DNA from 3 places in the Micromonospora sp. NPDC049060 genome. Region 2 is predicted to be linked to each of the others. Evidence: riboswitches for the same ligand, from Rfam matches in the RefSeq annotation. Region 2 holds a riboswitch; each other region holds the start of a gene.
What was found. Region 2 has a riboswitch for cyclic di-AMP ahead of AB0B83_RS02830 (hypothetical protein). Riboswitches for the same ligand answer to the same signal wherever they lie in the genome.
Positions count from the first base shown of each region.

Region 1: linked by a shared signal. The riboswitch ahead of AB0B83_RS20060 (hypothetical protein) and the one ahead of AB0B83_RS02830 (hypothetical protein) in region 2 are both predicted to bind cyclic di-AMP.
Region 3: linked by a shared signal. The riboswitch ahead of AB0B83_RS27685 (C39 family peptidase) and the one ahead of AB0B83_RS02830 (hypothetical protein) in region 2 are both predicted to bind cyclic di-AMP.

Region 1 covers NZ_JBEZEV010000057.1:20,166-23,429, forward strand. Annotated here, with positions in the region: gene AB0B83_RS20050 (AAA family ATPase) at 1-378, shown strand, start outside; gene AB0B83_RS20055 (cation diffusion facilitator family transporter) at 455-1,372, shown strand; cyclic di-AMP (ydaO/yuaA leader) riboswitch at 1,526-1,657, shown strand; gene AB0B83_RS20060 (hypothetical protein) at 1,671-2,756, shown strand; gene AB0B83_RS20065 (SRPBCC family protein) at 2,847-3,264, opposite strand, start outside.
Region 2 covers NZ_JBEZEV010000003.1:188,121-191,384, forward strand. Annotated here, with positions in the region: gene AB0B83_RS02825 (YibE/F family protein) at 1-1,340, shown strand, start outside; cyclic di-AMP (ydaO/yuaA leader) riboswitch at 1,507-1,638, shown strand; gene AB0B83_RS02830 (hypothetical protein) at 1,642-2,658, shown strand; gene AB0B83_RS02835 (carbonic anhydrase) at 2,756-3,264, opposite strand, start outside.
Region 3 covers NZ_JBEZEV010000115.1:10,789-14,052, reverse strand. Annotated here, with positions in the region: gene AB0B83_RS27690 (acyltransferase) at 1-655, shown strand, start outside; cyclic di-AMP (ydaO/yuaA leader) riboswitch at 975-1,115, shown strand; gene AB0B83_RS27685 (C39 family peptidase) at 1,344-2,189, shown strand; gene AB0B83_RS27680 (alpha/beta fold hydrolase) at 2,295-3,038, shown strand; gene AB0B83_RS27675 (CDP-glycerol glycerophosphotransferase family protein) at 3,105-3,264, opposite strand, start outside.

The DNA.
Region 1 (3,264 bases), on a different contig from region 2:
CGGCTGCACCCGGACCTGCCGCTGCCCCGGGCGGTGCGCTCCACCGGCGTCGACCCGGTCGCGCTGTCGGTGCCGCCGGCGGAGCTGGAGGCCGCGGTGGTGGCGGCGGCCGGCGCGCTGCTCGCCGACGTGGAGGGCACGGTCGGGGTGATCATGCCGGTGCCGCGCCGCGACGAGGTTGCCGGCTGGCTGGGCGGGCTCGGCGCGCCGCGTTTGCAGGTGGTGACCAGCCTGGAGGCCAAGGGCATGGAGTACGACGGGGTCGTCCTCGTCGCCCCGGGCGAGATCCGGGCCGACCCGGGGTCGGGGGTGCGGACGCTCTACGTGGCGCTGTCCCGGGCCACCCAGCGGCTGACCACCGTCGACCCGATCGGCTGAGCCGCCGTTACTTGCATACATAGCGATGTGAGCATAGATTGAACGCGAATCCGGACGCCTGACGGAGGGTGGGCGCGTGGGCGCAGGTCATGACCACCATCACGGGTCGGTGGCGAATGCCGCGCACCGCCACCGGGGCCGGCTCTGGGCGGCGTTCGGGCTGCTCGCCGGCCTCATGGTGGTGGAGGCGGTGGCGGCCTTCCGCACGGGCTCGCTGGCCCTGCTGAGCGACGCCGGGCACATGTTCACCGACGTGCTCGGCATCGGCATGGCGCTCGCGGCGATCGCCGCGACCCGGCGGGCGGGCGCCGACCCGCAGCGCACCTTCGGGCTCTACCGGCTGGAGGTACTGGCCGCACTGGCCAACGCCGTCCTGCTCTCCGGCGTCGCGGTCTACGTCGTGATCGAGGCGGTGCGCCGCTTCGGCGACCCGCCGGAGGTGCTGGCCGGCCCGATGCTTGTGGTCGCCGTGCTCGGCCTGCTCGCCAACATCGGCGCCTTCGCGCTGCTGCGCTCCGGGGCGAAGGAGAGCATCAACGTCCACGGCGCGTACCTGGAGGTGCTCGGCGACCTGCTGGGGTCACTCGGCGTGATCGGGGCCGCGCTGCTGATCGCCACCACCGGCTGGTGGTGGGCGGATCCACTGGTGGCGGTCGCGATCGGGGTGCTCATCCTGCCGCGCACCTGGCGGCTCGGGCGGGCCGCGCTGCGCATCCTGGTGCAGGCCGCGCCGGAGCACCTCCAGGTGACCGCGGTGCACGACCGGCTGGCCGCCGTGCCCGGCGTCGCCGAGGTGCATGACCTGCACGTCTGGACGCTGACCTCCGGGATGGAGGTGGCCTCGGCCCACCTGACCATGGCACCCGGCGCGGAGGTCGGCGCGGTGCTGGGCGCCGCCCGGGCCGCGCTGCACGACGACTTCCACATCGAGCACGCCACGTTGCAGATCGAGCCCGGAGCGTCACGCGGGGCCTGCGGGTCGGTTGAGTGGTAATGAGGACAACCTTAAATCTGGGAGAGTATTGTGCGCTTATGCCGGATTTGACTGTTAGTGGACGTACACCCTGCGTCACCTGCGCTGCATCAGTCACAGCGGCACCGGTAGGCTCGGCTTCGGCCTCCGCCAGGCGGCACCCACCGGTGCCGGCGGTGGCCGCCGCCTAATCGCCCGGCGGGGCGAACCGGGGAACCATGTCCGTGGGGTGCATCCGCGTCAGCGGTAGGGATCTTCCGTCCCGAACCCGTCAGCTAACCCGGTCGGCGGCTGACGGAAGGACACGTGTATGCCAGTGATGGCACCTGTACGACGACGTGCCGCCCGGACGGCGGCCCTGATCGCCACGATGCTCGCCCTCGGCGCCGCGGTGGCCCCGGTCACCGCCGCCCCGGCGGCGGCCGCCACCCGGGCCGGCCTGCTCGCCGCGGCCCCCGGCCAGGACGAGGAGGGCGGCACCCCCGCCCTGCGGGCCCAGTTGGAGGCCGCCAGCAAGGGCTACCTCGACGCCAAGCGCGCCCTGGACACGTCGGCCAAGCGGCAGCAGCAGCTCGCCGCGCAGCTCAAGACCACCGAGGTCGAGTTGGCCGCGCACACCGCCAGGGTCGGCGAGATCGCGGGCGCGGCCTACCGCACCGGCCGGCTCAGCGTGGCGTCCGCCCTGCTCAACAGCAGCTCGCCGGACGGCTTCATGGACCGCGCCGCCGCCCTCGACGCGGTGGCCGCCAAGGAGGACCGGGCCCTGCGCGAACTCCAGGAGACCCGGGACCAGGCCACCCGCACCAAGCTCGCCCTGGACGGCGAGATCCGGGAGCAGCGCAAGCAGGTCACCGTGATGGCCAAGCGCAAGGAGCAGGCCGAGCGGGCGCTGACGGTCGCCAACCGCGAGCAGCAGCAACAGCGGCAGCAGTCCACGGGGGCGGGCACCTCGCCGGGCGGCACCTCCAGCAAGACGGCGAAGGCGGCCCCGCGCAACTCCGACGGCTCCTGGCCGCGCGAGTCGTGCAGCGTCAACGACCCGACCCCCGCCAACGGCTGCATCACCCCGCGCACCCTGCACGCGCTCAACCAGGCCAAGGCGGCGGGCTTCACCCGCTACGTCTCCTGCTACCGCCCCGGCGGCTCGGGCGAACACCCGAAGGGCCGGGCCTGCGACTTCGCGGCCCAGAAGGGCGGCTTCGGCGGCGACGCCACCGGCGGCGACCGGACGTACGGCAACAACCTGTCGGCGTACTTCGTGCGCAACGCCGACCGGCTCGCCGTGCTCTACGTGATCTGGTACAGGCAGATCTGGCTGCCCAGCAGCGGCTGGAAGTCGTACAGCGGGGCCAACGGCGACCCGTCCAGCGACCACACCAACCACGTGCACCTGTCGGTCTACTGACGCCCGCGCCCCGGTGCCCCGCCCGTCGCGGGTCACCGGGGCGCGACGGCGTCCGTCGCCCCCGGCCACCGCGGCCGGGCCGTCCGGCGGTCAGTCGGCCGACGACCCGGGCAGGCTCGTGTCGAGGGCCGTGGCGAGGCGGGCGGCCAGCCCGAGGTGGGCGGCGCGGGCCTGGCGGAACGCGTAGCCGAAGAGCGGCGCGGGCGCGGCGAGGGTGATCTCGACCTCGATGCGGACCACGCCGTCGGGCTCCGCCCGCAACCGGGTGTGGTTGCGCACCGTGGTGGCAGGCCACTGCCGGGCCACGGTGACGATCTCGTCGGGATCGTCGACGAGGACGTCGGCCCGGCAGGTGATCGGCAGGCGCACCGGCCCGGCGGCCAGTCGATCGGTGATGTCGTAGCTGGCCCGCGCGCCAGGACGGGGCGGCACCCGGCGGACCCGGACGATCAGCGGGTGCAGGTCCTGCTGCCGGGTGGGGTCGGCGAGCAGCGCCGCGGCCTCCGCG
Region 2 (3,264 bases):
ACCACACCCGTCCCGCTCCGTCCGCCCCGCCGAGGGTGCGGCGGATCCTCGTCGCGACGGTGGTGCCCCTCTTCGTCGCCACGCTGATCGCCGCCCTGGTGCTGTGGCCGTGGGACGCGCCCGACCCGGCGACCGGCACCGACGCACCCCGCTACCACGGCACGGTGACCCGGGTGGTGACGGAGCCGTGCCCGCCCGCCCCGGAGGCCCCGGAGGGGAGCCCCGACGCGCCACAGGGCCCCTGCGGCACGGTCACCGTACGGGTGCAGGACGGCCCCGACGCCGGCCAGCAGATCCAGACGCCGATCCCGGCCGGGCCCGGTGCGCCGACCGTCGCCGTGGACGACGAGATCATCCTGGTCGAGCTCACCGACCCCGCCGACCCCACGGCCAGCACCTACAACATCGCCGAGCACCAGCGCGGCAAGCCGCTGGTCTGGCTGGTGGCGCTCTTCGCGGCCGCCATCGTCGCCTTCGGGCGGTGGCGCGGGCTGGCCGCGCTGGGCGGGCTGGCAGCGAGCTTCGCCATCCTGCTGACCTTCGTGCTGCCGGGCATCAGCGCCGGGAACCCGCCCCTGCTGGTCGCGGTCGTCGGCGCCGCTCTGATCATGTTCGTGGTGCTCTACCTGACCCACGGCGTGACCGCGCAGACCTCGGTCGCCGTGCTCGGCACGCTGGGCAGCCTGGTGCTGACCGGTGTCCTCGGCACGATCGCCACCGCCGCGACCCACCTGACCGGGTTCGGCTCCGAGGACGCCACCACGCTGTCGATGTACCAGGCCGACGTCGACCTGCACGGGCTGCTGCTGGCCGGGATCATCATCGGCTCCCTCGGCGTGCTGGACGACGTCACGGTGACCCAGGCCGCCACGGTCACCGAGCTGGCGCACGCCAACCCCGGGCTGTCCCGAGGGCAGCTCTACCGGGCGGCGACCCGGGTCGGCCGGGCACACATCGCCTCGACGGTGAACACCATCGTGCTGGCGTACGCGGGCGCCTCGCTGCCGGTGCTGCTCCTGCTGACCGCCGACTCGCGGGCGGTGACCCAACTTCTCACCAGCGAGTTCCTCGCCCAGGAGATCGTCCGCAGCGCGGTCGCCACCCTGGGCCTGATCGCCGCCGTGCCGCTGACCACCGCGCTGGCGGCCCTGGTGACCACGGCCGGCCGACGCGGCGGGGACGCCACCGACCGCGCCGCGCCCGCGACCGCGCCGACGCCCCGTCCGGCGACCGACCGGTCCGAGGCGCTGGAGGCCCTCAGCGGGCCGCGTGGGGACACGCCGTCCGCCGCTCCCGCCGGATGGCCCGACGGGCGCAGAAGTACGGACACCGCATGGTGACGCTCCTCAGCGTGACCGAACAGGACGTTCAGCCTGATAAACGCGTCACTGGTCACCGTCCGCCATTACGAAATAACGCATTTAGTCGGCTTAGGGACGTAGATCCCCGGGAGCGTTCTCGGGTAACCTCGCTGCCGGTCACCGCCGAAGGCGCGCAGCGGCGCCTGCGGTGCCGCCGCCCAATCGCCGCGAGGCGAACCGGGGACCCAGGTACGTGGGGTGAATCCGCGACAGCGGTAGGGGCCACTTCCGCCCCGAACCCGTCAGCTAACCCGGTCGGCGGTCGACGGAAGGGAAAACTGTGACGGCACCCCTACGCCGCTGGTTGACGCCCGTGGTGGCCGTACTCGCCGCTCTGGCGGTCTTCGCCGGGCCTCTCCCGGCGGCGGCCGCGCCCACCCCGCCCAAGCCCTCCGGGCACGGGGACGACGAGCCCAAGCTGCTCGACGACCTCATCGAGGCCCGGAACCGGTCCTACGTGCAGGCCAAGGCGAAGTTGGCGAAGTCGAAGAAGCGCCAGCTCGAACTGGCCCTGGAGGTCTCCCGGGCGCAGGCCGAACTGAACGCGCTGGCTCCCCAGGTCAGCCAGATCGCCGCCCAGTCCTACCGCACCGGGCGGATCGGCGCGGTGTCCATGCTGCTGGACACCGCCAGCCCCGACTCGTTCGTCAAGCGCGCCGCCGCCCTCGACGAGCTCAACCTGGTCAACTCCAAGAAGCTCGCCGAGGTGAACGCGATCAAGGACCGCGCCGAGCAGGCCAAGCTGGCGCTCGACACCGAGGTCCGCGAACAGCAGAAGCTGACGAACGAGATGGCGCGCGGCAAGCGGGAGGCGGAGAAGGCGCTCGCGCTGGTCGGCGGCAGAGGGCTGACCAGTGGCAAGGTGGTCGCCACCTCGCCGGTGGCGAAGATCGCGCCGGGACGGACGGCCGACGGCGACTGGACGCCGCTGTCACCCACCGAGGACGACCCCACCACCTCCGGCCGCATCACCGCGCGCACCCTGCACATGTACAAGGAGGTCAAGCGGGTCGGCTTCAACCGGTTCGTCGGCTGTTACCGCCCCGGCGGGCCGTACGAGCACCCGAAGGGCCGGGCCTGCGACTGGTCGCTGCAGAAGAGCGGCTTCTCCCCCTGGCACAACGACGACACCTACATGTATGGCAACAACCTGACCGCGTTCCTGGTCCGCAACGCCGACCGGCTCGGCATCTACTACGTGATCTGGAACAGACAGATCTGGTTCCCGGCGACGGGCTGGAGTTCCTACAGCGGCCCGTCGAACCACACCGACCACGTCCACGTGTCACTGCTCTAGCCGGGACACACGTACACAGAGGGCCGCCCCGCCGGACGCGGGAGCGGCCCTCTGTCGTCGTGCGGGCCCGCCGCGACGACCTGCCGGGCGGGCGGAGTCAGGCGAGCGCGGCGCTGGCCGCCGCCTCCGGCGCGTCGGCCGTACGGGCGGGCACCTCGGCCACCGTCCGCACCTCGCCGGCGGTCAGCCGGTACGACATGCCGACCACCCCGCAGCGGCCGGCGGCCACCTCCGCGGCGAGGACGGCGGAGCGGCCCAGCATCGCCTCGACGGTGTGCGCGATGTGGATGTCGACGATGCCGTCGATGTCGTGCACGCCCTCGGCTGCGGCCCGGCGCAGGCTGGGCACCACGGCGTCCACCACGGCGCACAGGTGCCCGACCGGCGGGGTGCCGGTGGCGTCCGCCGCACGAGCCGCCTGGACGGCCCCGCAGGAGTCGTGACCGAGCACCACCACCAGCGGCGTGCCCAGGACCGTGACGGCGTACTCCACGCTGCCCAGCACCTCGGGACCGATGGTGTGCCCGGCGGTGCGGACCACGAAGAGGTCACCGAGGCCGCGGTCGAAGATGATCTCGGCGGCGAGCCGGGAGTCGGAGCAACCGA
Region 3 (3,264 bases), on a different contig from region 2:
GCTGGTGCCCGAGGAGAGCCGCTGGTGGTTCACCCAGATCTTCCCGCCGGTGCGGTCGCTGGAGTTCTGGATGGGCGTCGCCGCCGCCGAGCTGATGCGGCGTGGCCGGTGGCGCGGGCCGGGCCTGCCGCTGGCCAGCCTGCTCTTCGTGGCGACCTGGGTGGTCGCCGCGCAGTGGGTCCGCGCCGAACTGTGGGCGGCGCTGCTCTCGGTCGCGTACATCCTGGTCATCGCCGCGGCGGCGGACGCGGACGTGCGCGGGCGGCGCTCGCCGTGGCGGTCCCGGCCGATGATCTGGCTGGGCGAGGTCTCCTTCGCCTTCTATCTGGTGCACGTCCTCGTGATGATCACCGTCCTGCGGCTCACCGGTGACTGGGGCGTCGGCTTCACCGGCTGGTGGGGGCTGGCGGTGGTGCTCGGCTTCCTGCTGGTCAACCTGGCCCTGGCCGGCCTGTTGCACCGTCTCGTCGAGACGCCGATGATGCGGCTGCTCACCCCGCGTAGGCCGGCCCGGGCGCCGCGGGACGGGGACGCCGCCGGGCAGGACCCCGGCGGCCCCGGGGCGGCGCCGGGGGACCGGGGCAACGCCGTGCCGCGCCCCCGGGCCGCCGATCCACAGGACGACCACCGGACGACGTACGCCGACTCGCGCTGAGCGCCCCCGGCGGCCGGAGAGTCCGGGCGACGAATCCCCACCGTTTCGGTGACGCCGGTCACCACGCCGTCGAACCGGTCATCGGGCGCGGCCCGGTCGATTCCAGCCGGGGTTTCGGCGCCGATGTCCGCCACTTGTCCCGTTGTCGCCCCAAGGTGCGTGCAGAAACGGTCGTCCCATTGAGTCGCGTCAGTGGCGAAGTGCCCGCAAAAATTGTCTCCCGATCAAGGTTTAGGCAGGTGGGACGGGGTTGGCAGGGCGCGGACCGGCCAGTAATGTCGGCGCGTCCGGTGCGGTACCCGATCGCCAGAGGCGACGCCGCGCCGACCCGCCTAATCGTGAACGACGAACCGGGGACCCAGTGCTCGTTGGGGTGAATCCGTGGGCCGTGGGCCCGTGGTAGGGCGTTCTTCCCGCCCGAATCCGTCAGCTAACCCGGTCGGCGGTGTCGGAAGGAGTTCCATCTTCATGCCACACCCGTACACCCCTCGGCTGTGCCGCCGTCTCCACGGCGCCGCGGTGACCGCGCTCGTCGGCCCGCAGGTCATGAGCTGACCCACCGGTCACCGTCCGTCGCCCGGCGTCCCGGGCGCATCCCCTGAGTGGTCCACCACCCGCCCGGACTCCCGTCCGCGCGGCGGTCCGCCCTGCCCTCGGCGCGGACCGACGGCCGCTCACCCCCGAGCCCGTGGAGGAAACCGTGAAGCACCACCTCAAGCGACAGTTGCGTCGCCTCACGTCCGAGCGTCCGTACCAGCTGGCCGCCGCGTCCGCCGCGGCGCTCGTGCTGGCGTCGGGCACGGGCGCGCTGCTGGCCGGAGCCGACGAGGACCCCGCCGTCGCGCAGGCCCCGGTGGCCGCCACCGAGCTGCGGGACGACGCCGCGGCCTCGCGCAGCCAGGCCCGGGTCGCGCCCGCCCCGTCCAGCGCCGCCCCGGCCGCGTCCAGCGCCGCCCCGTCGGCCAGCGCGTCCAGCGCCGCCCCGGACCCGGACCTGACCCGCAAGCCGGCGCCGCCGAAGCCTCCGGCCGCCAAGAGCCTGGACTACGACTACCAGGCCCAGACCACCTTCTACAACTGTGGTCCGGCGGCCGTCCGGCACGCCCTCAGCGCCGCCGGCATCGCGCGCAGCCAGGACGCCCTCGGTGCCCAGCTGGGCACCGACCAGATGGGTACCGACTCGGCCCAGGACACCACCCGCGTGCTGAACGCGACGGTGAAGGGCGACCCGTACCGGACCCGGATGATCCCCGGTGGCGCCGCCACCCCGGCCCAGATGGACCGGCTCCAGGCCGACGTCGTCGCGGCCATCGCCGACGGGCGGGGCGTCGTGGTCAACGTCGCCGGCAGCGCCACGGACACCGACGGCGGCTGGCACTCCTTCCCCGGCGGCCACTACGTCGCGGTGGTCGGCTACCAGGACGAGGGGCGGCTGGTGAAGATCGCCGACTCGGCGAACCCGGCGACCGCGTCGTACTGGATGAGCACCATCGCCCTGGCGAACTGGGCCGCCACCCGCGGCTACTCCGCCTGAGCGACTCCGTCGGGCGTCGGCTCCCCACCCGGGGGGTCGGCGCCCGATGTCGTGTCCGGGTCACGGCCCTCGCCCGCGGCGTCCGACGGGTGGCACACTGCGCCCATGGTCGATGAGTCGGGTGACGGGGCCGGCCGGCGGGTGCTCCTGCTGCTGCACGGCATGGGCGCGACCGGCGACGTGTGGCTGCCCTGGGCGCCGCTGCTGGAGCGTCGGTGGGCGGGGCGGTGGCTGGCGCCGGACCTCGCCGGCCACGGCTGGTCGCCGCCGCTGCCGGAGTACTCCTTCCCGGGGCTGGCCGCGCGGATCGGCGCGGGGCTCGCGGCGGGGGACCGGCTCGTCGTGCTGGGGCACTCCCTCGGCGGGGTGGTCGGGCTGGCGCTGGCCGCCCGGGGCGCCGGACTGCCCGTCGACGCCGTCGTCGGGCTCGGCATCAAGGCCGTCTGGTCGCCGGCGGAGCTGGCCAAGGCGGGTGAGTTGGCGGCCCGGCCGGTGACCTGGTTCGCCAGCCGGGACGAGGCGGCCCGCCGCTACCTACGGGTGGCCGGCCTGTCCGGGCTCTTCGCCCCGGAGCACCCCGTCGTGGAGGCGGGGCTGCGGCAGGTCGACGGCCGCTGGCGGCTGGCGATGGACCCGGCCGCGTTCGGCGTGGGCGCGCCGGAGTTGCCCGCCCTGCTGGCGGCGACCGACGTGCCCGTACTGCTGGCCCGCGGCGAGCACGACCCCATGGTCACCGACGCCCAGCTCACGGAGCTGGGGGTGCCGGTCGCCGTCCTGCCCGGCCTCGGGCACAACGCCCACGTCGAGGCCCCCGATGCGGTCCTGGACCTCGTCGAGCCGTACCGCTGACGTGCCCCGCGAACGGCCCGGCCCACAGGTCCGCCGTCGCGACCGGTGTGCCTCCCGACCGGGGCGTCAGGTGGCGGGGGAGAGGGTCGCCTCGTCCGGGTCGAGCGGCAGGCCGGTCGCGCCGCCCGTGCGCGGGGCGGGCGTCTTCCAGCCCTCGTCGAGCTGGCGCCGGGCGGCCTCCAGGAACGCCTCGGCGTACGACTCGGCGGGGAAGTCGCCCAGGTAG